DNA from 2 places in the Bittarella sp. HCP28S3_D9 genome. Region 2 is predicted to be linked to the other one. Evidence: predicted binding sites of a transcription regulator. Region 2 holds the regulator's gene; the other holds the start of a gene.
What was found. The regulator HrcA, encoded in region 2, represses chaperone genes, less so after heat shock. The targets are predictions, from matches to a motif close to TGTTAGCACTCNNNNNNNNNGAGTGCTAACA.
Positions count from the first base shown of each region.

Region 1: a site for HrcA is predicted at 2,392-2,422, ahead of htpG (molecular chaperone HtpG). Genes of this name have one in related genera too.

Region 1 covers NZ_JBQHTP010000005.1:51,799-55,987, forward strand. The annotation lists gene ACTNAU_RS04510 (pyridoxamine 5'-phosphate oxidase family protein) at 1-241, opposite strand, end outside; gene htpG (molecular chaperone HtpG) at 463-2,370, opposite strand; gene ACTNAU_RS04520 (LITAF-like zinc ribbon domain-containing protein) at 2,574-2,819, shown strand; gene ACTNAU_RS04525 (DUF6514 family protein) at 4,094-4,189, opposite strand, start outside.
Region 2 covers NZ_JBQHTP010000024.1:43,954-48,142, reverse strand. The annotation lists gene ACTNAU_RS11540 (arsenate reductase family protein) at 1-51, opposite strand, end outside; gene ACTNAU_RS11535 (helix-turn-helix domain-containing protein) at 594-806, opposite strand; gene ACTNAU_RS11530 (hypothetical protein) at 925-1,248, shown strand; gene hrcA (heat-inducible transcriptional repressor HrcA) at 1,523-2,545, shown strand; gene grpE (nucleotide exchange factor GrpE) at 2,523-3,179, shown strand; gene dnaK (molecular chaperone DnaK) at 3,259-4,189, shown strand, end outside.

The DNA.
Region 1 (4,189 bases), on a different contig from region 2:
CCCTGCCGCGGGCGGTGAACCACTGGCCGCAGACGGCAACGGCGGGGTCTCTCTCGATTTGGCGCACCTTGCCGGAGAGGGCGTGGGTAATCACATAAAAGGCCCCATCCTCGTAATAGGCGTTGACCAGCCGCACCGCGGGGCCCCCCTCCCCCACCGTCGCCAGGGAGAGGACGGTGTCCCGCCCAAAGCGGTCCTCCATCACCTCTCGGGCCGCCTGGGGAAAATGATCGGCCATCATCCCTCTCCCCCCTCTCTGCGGACCCCCTTGCGGGCTGTCCTTGTGTGGTGGAGCACACGATCTCCCCGCAAGAGCACACAATGCACGACACAATCGCCCCGCTTCACAGGCCCCATCCCCTTTTCTTTTGGGCCCATGGTAACACAAAGGCGGCGGAAAAGCAATTGGCCGGGCAGGCCCTGTGGGCGCTGTCCGGCCAATCGGCTCTCTTCTATTATAAGTTACAGCAGTTCGCAGACCAAATCGGTGTAGGCGGTGGGGTTTTCCACCGGGAACCCGGCAATCAGGGAGGCCTGCTCGTAGAGCAGCAGCGCCAGCTTTTCGGCGCGCTCCCGGTCGCCCTTGTAGGCCGCCTCCAACTTGGCGAAGACGGGGTGGCTGGCCCCCAGCTCCAGCACCCGCTGGGCCTTGGGCGCCTCGTCCATCTTCATCTGGGCGAAGTACTTCTCCATCTCCAGGGTGACGCCGCCCTCGCTGGTGAGGCTCACCGGGTGGCTACCCAGTTTGGGGGAGATGCGCACGTCGCTGACCTTGTCCTTGAGCGCCTCTTTGAGGAAGTCCAGCAGCTCGCCGTGGGCCTTGGTCTCCTCCTCGGCGGCCTTCTTCTCCTCCTCGCTGACGGTGTCGGCGTCGCTGACGCTCTTGAGCTCGTGCCCGTCCTGCTCGTGGAGGATCTGCATCACAAACTCGTCCACCTCGTCGGTGAGGTAGAGCACCTCCCACCCCTTGTTCCGCACATACTCGGTCTGGGGCAGGTTGGCGGCCTTCTCCACCGAGTCGGCGCAGGCGTAGTAGATGTGCTCCTGCCCCTCCTTCATCCGGGAGACGTACTCTTTGAGGGTGACCGGCTTGCCCTCGGTGGAGGAGTAGAACAGCAGCAGGTCGGCCAGCAGGTCCTTGTGGGCGCCGTACTCGCCCACCACCCCGTATTTGAGTTGCAGGCCGAACTGGGCGAAGAAGGCCTCGTACTTCTCCCGGTCCTCCTCCATCAGCTTGGACAGCTCCCGCTTGATCTTCTTCTCCAAGCTCTGGGCAATGGTGCGCACCTGGCGGTCCTGTTGCAGCATTTCCCGGGAAATGTTCAGCGAGATGTCCTGGCTGTCCACCACCCCCTGCACAAAGCGGAAGTGCTCGGGCAGCAAGTCGGCGCACTTCTCCATAATGAGCACCCCGCTGGAGTAGAGCTGCAGCCCCTTCTCATAGTCGGCCGAATAGTAGTTGTAGGGGGTGCGGGCGGGGATAAAGAGCAGCGCCTCGTAGGAGGCGGTCAGCCCCTCGGCGCTGACGCGGATGCTCTTGAGCGGGTCCTGGTAGTCGCCGAACTTCTCCTTGTAGAAGTTGGCGTAGTCCTCCTCGCCGACCTCGCTCTTGGGCTTGTGCCAGATGGGGACCATGCTGTTGAGGGTCTCGTCCTCCTCGTAGCTCTCGTAGGCCGGGGCCTGGTCGTCGGCCTCCTCCCCCTCGGGCTTTTCCACCGGGCGGGTCTTGTGGCAGAGCATCTTGATGGGCCAGCGGATGTAGTCGGAGTACTTTTTCACCAGCTGGCGCAGGCGGTACTCCTCCAAAAACTCGCCGAACTGCTCGTCCTCGGTGTCGGGCTTCAGGTGCATGATGACGTCGGTGCCGGGGGCGGAGCGCTCACACTCGACAATGGTGTAGCCGTCGGCGCCGGAGGACTGCCACTTGTAGCCGGTCTCCTCGCCGTAGGCGCGGGAGATGACGGTGACCTTGTCGCTGACGATAAAGGCCGAGTAGAAGCCCACGCCGAACTGGCCGATGATGTCGGTGTCGTCGGCCCCCTCCTGCCCCGCGATGTCCTGCTTGAACTGCAGCGAGCCGCTGCGGGCGATGGTGCCCAGGTTTTCCTCCAGGGACTTTTTGTCCATGCCGATGCCGTTGTCGGACACGGTGAGGGTGCGCCCCTCCCTGTCGGGGGTGATGCGGATCTCAAAATCCCCCCGGGAGAGGCCGACCCCCTCGTCGGTCAGGCTGCGGTAGCACAGCTTGTCGATCGCGTCGGACGCGTTGGAGACGAGCTCCCGCAGAAAGATTTCCCGGTTGGAGTAGATGGAGTGGATCATCAAGTCGAGGAGCCGCTTGGACTCGGCCTTAAACTGTTTTTTTGCCATGGTCTCAATCACCTCTCGCAAAATTAGCACTCCTTGTACACGAGTGCTAAAAACAGGATAGCGCACAACCGCCAGCAAATCAATGTACAAATTGTGAACATTTTCGCGGAGGGGGCAAAACGCGGCCGCCGCCCTTGCATTTTCTCCGGCGCTGTGCTAGTGTGAAGGCACCCGGTCGAGGGCGCAGGGCCGCCGGGAGGACGATGAAGAAGGAGGGAGCCATCGTGTACTGTCCCCGCTGTGGGAGCGAGCGCGTCACCGTGCAAGCCGTCAACCACACCACCATCAAGAACCGGGGGTGCATCGGCTGGTTTTTCTGGATTTTGCTGGCCATCTGCACCTTTGGACTGATCCTCATCATCCCCGCGGTGACCAACCAAAAAGTCAAAAATACAGTGCACACCGAGGCGGTCTGCCAAAACTGCGGCAACCGCTGGTTCGTGCGATAGAGAGAGCAAGAGGCCCGGGAGGGGGGATTCCCCCTTTCCGGGCCCTCTTTTTTAGGCAGGGAGAGCAGGCCACCTCCTCCCCTGTTCGGGCAGGGGGAGCAGACCCCTCTTCCCCCGTTCGGGCAGGGGGAGCAGACCCCTCTTCCCCCGTTCGGGCAGGGGGAGCAGACCCCTCCTCCCCCGTTCGGGCAGGGGGGCTTGTTCCGCCGAGCGCCCGACGCCAGCACAGCTGCCTCTTCTCCCCCGGCCGAGCGAGGGGCGGCTTCTCCCCCCGCCCACTGCACGCGCGAAGAGGAGAGGCGAGAGCGGGCCGGAAACAGGCCGCCTTGCCGAGGGCCTTTGCGGCCGGATACTCTCCATCGTTCTCTTCCTCTGTCCCCATCTCCGCCCGAACAGGCACTCGTTCTCTCCCTGCCGCTCATAATGCAATTTCGCCCCCTTCTGGCAAAACAGACCGCCTTGCCGAGGGCGCTTCATCCGCGCCCTTTTCTACCCATCCCCCTCTTGTAGGGGACTGGATGGAAAAAAGGGGAGGCAAACAGGAGAAGCGAACAGGGCCAATTTTCCTCTTCTGCGCCAGCTGCCAAAAGAGGGCGGCTCCAGGCAGGACAAAGGCAACCAAATCGGAAGGCCAGAGATCCCTTGGACCGCCCCCCACACACTCCTTTTTCTCCCCTCACAGTGGGAATGGGCAGAGAGAAAAGAGGGAGAGGGCACAGGCGCACAAACAGCTCCAGTGGGGGAAATACGGGGCCGGGAGGGCCGTTGCGCGCCTCTCCCGGTTTTTTTGTGGGGGGAAACAGGGCAGCATGTGGGCGGTGTGCTCCCCCCTCTTTTCCCTGTCCGAACAGTGGCGGCTTTTCCCCCGCCTTTCACACGGCGCAAAACGTCGCCCCTTAACGCTTGCCAGCGGGCGGGGGCACCGGCATCCCCCCTCTCCCCCCGCGGGAAAACGGGCGGGAAAAAGCAGGGCGCACGCGGCGACAAGGGGCGGGAAAAGAGAGGGACAGGCCACGCCGGCGGGCGCGGGAAAAGGGGATGGCGCAGGCGCGCAAACAGCTGCCGCAGGGGAAAGGAAAGACCCGGTAGAGGGCATACGCGCCTCTCCCGGGTCTTCGCTTTTCACAGGTCGAAGGGCCCTAACAGAAATGGAAAAACAGGCGGGCCTGCGCTCCTCTCCCCCGCCGCGGGGCCGCGCGGTGGGGGGACAAAGTGGAGAACTCTCTCCTTTTCACGCCCTTTTGGCGCGTTTTCCAATAAAAAAAGCCCCTTTACTAGAGGGGCAAACCATAGAAGTCCTCCACGATGTCGCGCAGGTGGCATTCGCTTACATCCAGGCGGTTGCACTGTTCGGCCAACGCCTCGACCTT
Region 2 (4,189 bases):
GGCCTTTTGACAGGTGGAACATTTGGGGTACCAGATCAGCAGTGCGTTCATTGACAAATTGCCTCCCATCCGCCCCGGCGACAGGCCGGGGCGCCGTTTGTATTTGGTAAAAAAGGTCGGTGCGCGACTCTCCCCTTCCGGCGCGCCGCTGCAGCGGGGCAGATGCCGCTTTGCCGCAGGCAGAGGACCAAGGGCAGGGGAAGGGGACAGGGGCCGTCTGCGCCGTCCGGGCCGCTGCGGTATTGCAACCGCCCTGCGGCCGACAAGGCCACAGGAGCGGCGGCATTTGGCCGTGGGGCAGAGGGTGTCCGCACATCTGCAGGGCCGCCCCGGCATCGTGACCGCCCTGCGGCTGCCATACCGCCAGCGCCGCGGGCGCGATGGCATTTGGCCGTGGGGCAGAGGGCATCCGTACATCTGTCGGGCCGCCCCGGCATCACAACTGCCCTGCGGCTGCCATACCACCGGCGCCGCGGGCGCGGTGGCATTTGGCCAGGGGGTGGGGAGCATTTGCGCCTCTGCCGGGCCATCCTCGGCAGCACAACCGCCTTGTGGCCATTATACCACAGCGGCGGCCGAGGGGGGAGGGGGGATCACCGCTCCTCCCCCGTGAGCCCCAGGAGATAGTCGGCGCTGACGCCGTAGTAGCGGCAGAGGGCGATGACGTGGCGCACCGGCATCTCGTTGGCCCCCCGCTCATAGCGGGCGTACATGGTCTGCGAGGTGCCCAGTACGGCGGCGATCTCCGCCTGGGTCTTGTCGTGATCCTCCCGCAGATCCCGCAGCCGCTGCTGGTAGGGCACCATGGTGAGTCGTCCCCTCTCGTTTGGTGTTGAACTGGCAGCATTTTAGCATAGTAAAAATATTTACTATTGACTTTAGTACATATATTTACTAGAATGAGTAGAAAAGGCGGTGATATTCGTGAAAGAGGAGAGAAGGGACGAGAATCTGGCGGCCAAGATCGTGCGCAACTTCGCCTATCTCGACGCGGTCTGGAGCTTTCTCCTGGCCGTTGCCGACGGGGCCAGCCTCTCATCGGGCGGCCCACCGGTGCCCTTCACCGCCCGCTTCGCCGTCTTTTTGGACAGCTTCTGCGGCGCCCTGGCGGGGGTCTTCCTCCTCTATGCGGTGGCCGAAGGGGTGCAGATCCTGCACGACATCCGCCGCGCCCAGCACCCCATCTCCCCCGAAGGCCGCCCCGGTGGGGGCGGCCCGGGGAGGGGAGGCGCCTCCCCGCCTCTCTAAAATACCCCCGCCCCGCAGGCGGAGCGGACCCCATGTGTGGGGGGCCCCAGTGGCCCCTCTTTTTTTGTGCAGAAATGCCCCCTTAGAGGGGGGCGCCGGGAAAACTGTTGCCAATATGTAAATATTTATTTCAGTTCTTGACTTTTATTGACTTTGGGGGTAGACTGTATGTGTTGGCAGTCGAGAGGCTCGACTGCTAAACGCAAAAACGGCGCTGCTTCGGCATTTGTCCCCCCTAAACGGGTGCCGCGGCCGCCGGAAAGGGGGCGGGACGATGTTGACGCCGAGACAGGGATTTGTGCTTCAGGCCATCTGCGACCTCTACTCTGAAACCGGGGAGCCGGTCTCCAGCGGGGCCATCGCCAAGTTGGCGGGCGACGCCTTTTCCAGCGCCACCATCCGCAGCGAGATGGCCCGGCTAGAGGCCCTCGGCTGTGTCAAACAGCCCCACACCTCTGCTGGGCGCATCCCCACCGCCCAGGGCTACCGCTACTACATCAATCACCTGATGCCGCGGCGGGAGCTGCCGGTGGAGAAACAGCGGGAGATCGCCCGCTTTCTCCGCCAGGGGGTCAGGGACCCGGACATCCTCCTGACCCGGGCCAGTTCCCTTCTGGCCTACATGACAAACTACGCCGTCCTCGCCACCTCCCCCCAGCTCTCCGACCTGTCGATGGAGAAGTTGGAGGTGGTGGCCCTCACCCCCCAGACGCTGGCGCTGGTGGCCCTCACCAACACCGGGTTGGTGCTCAACCAGGTCTGCCAGCTGGGGCTGCCGGCGGGGGAGCGGCAGCTGGAGAAGCTCTCGGGCTTCTGCCGCAAAAACCTCCTCCACCGGCCGCTGCACGAGGTGGCGCTGCTGCGGGACGACTTCCTGCAGCGGGAACTGGGGGGCGACTACCTCTGTCTGGCCCCCGCAGTGCAGCTCATCTGCCGGATGTGCGCCGAACTCTGCCGGGCCAAGGTGCACCTGGAGGGGCAGTCGAACCTCCTGCGCTACGCCGCGCCGGAGCACGGCTACAACGCCTTTCTCGAGCTGCTCAAGGAGACCGACACCCTGCTGCGGGCCGCCCCTAAAGAGGGGGGGAACGTGGCGGTGCTGCTGGGCGACGACCTGGACCAGGAGCTGGCGGGCACCACCTTGGTGAGTACCGGCTACCTCTTCGGGGACGAGCACACCGGCGTGCTGGGGATCATCGGCCCCCGGCACCTGGACTACACCAGGATCATCCCCCACCTGGCCTATTTTACCGACCTGCTGGGCAGGATCTTAAATGGAACCGACGGGGACGGGTGAGGGGTCTCCCCCTCCCGACCCAATAACAATAGAGAGGAGCTTGCAGGTGGAACCGGAAAAGAAGACGGCCCAGACCGAAGCTGAACAGACCGCCCCGGCGGAGGAGAAAGCCCCCGCCGCCCCCGAAAAAGAGGAGAAGGCGGGCGAGAAAAAATCCAAAAAGCCCAAGAAGAACAAAGAGGTAGAGGCCCTGGAGGAGCAGCTGGCCGGCTGCCGCCAGGAGAACAGCGACCTAAACGACCGGCTGCTGCGCCTGCGCGCCGAGTACGACAACTTCCGCAAGCGCTCCACCAAGGAGAAGGAGGGGATGTTCACCGACGGGGTGGCCTCCGCCCTCTCCCAGGTGGTGGTGGTGCTGGACAATCTCGAGCGGGCGGTGGACGCCTGCCAGGAGGACAGCGACCTCAAAACCGGGGTGGAGATGACCCTCAAGCAGTTCCGCGAGGTGCTGGAGAAGATGGGTGTCTCGGAAATCAACCCGGTGGGCGAGTCCTTTGACGCCCAGCTGCACAACGCGGTGATGCACGTGGAGGACGAGACCCTGGGCGAGAGCCAGGTGGTGGAGGTCTTCCAAAAGGGCTATCTGCTGGGGGAGCGGGTCATCCGCTACGCCATGGTCAAGGTGGCCAACTAAACCAAGTATCCCGGGGCGGGCCGCCGCCCCTCACAACCATACAGTACAGATCGACGGATTGAAATAGGAGGAAACGACAATGGGAAAAATCATCGGCATTGACCTTGGTACGACCAACTCTTGCGTGGCGGTCATGGAGGGCGGCGAGCCCGTCGTCATCGCCAACGCCGAAGGCGCCCGCACCACCCCCTCGGTGGTGGCCTTCACCAAAGACGGCGAGCGGATGGTGGGCCAGGTGGCCAAGCGCCAGGCCATCACCAACCCCGAGCGCACCGTGATGAGCATCAAGCGCCACATGGGCAGCGACTACCACGTGGCCATCGACGGCAAGAACTACACCCCCCAGGAGATCTCGGCCATGATCCTGCAGAAGCTGAAAGCCGACGCGGAGGCCTACCTGGGCACCACCGTCACCGAGGCGGTCATCACCGTGCCCGCCTACTTCACCGATGCCCAGCGCCAGGCCACCAAGGACGCCGGCCGCATCGCCGGGCTGGACGTGAAGCGGATCATCAACGAGCCCACCGCGGCCGCCCTCTCCTACGGGGTGGACAAAGAGGACGACCAGAAGGTCATGGTCTACGACCTGGGCGGCGGCACCTTCGACGTCTCCATCATCGAGATGGGCGACGGGGTGCAGGAGGTGCTGGCCACCGCCGGCAACAACAAGCTGGGCGGCGACGACTTCGACGACCGGATCATCGGCTACCTGGTCAGCGAGTTCAAGAAGGACAGCGGCATCGACCTCTCCTCGGACAAGATGGCCATGCAGCGGCTCAAAGAAGCCGCCGAGAAGGCCAAGATCGAGCTGTCTGGCATGGCCCAGGCCAGCATCAACCTGCCCTTCATCACCGCTGACGCCACCGGCCCCAAACACCTGGATATGACCCTCACCCGCGCCAAGTTCAACGAGCTGACCGCCGACTTGGTGGAGGCCACCATGGCCCCGGTCCGCCAGGCCCTCAAGGACTCCGGCCTCTCCGCCTCTGAACTGCACAAGGTGCTGATGG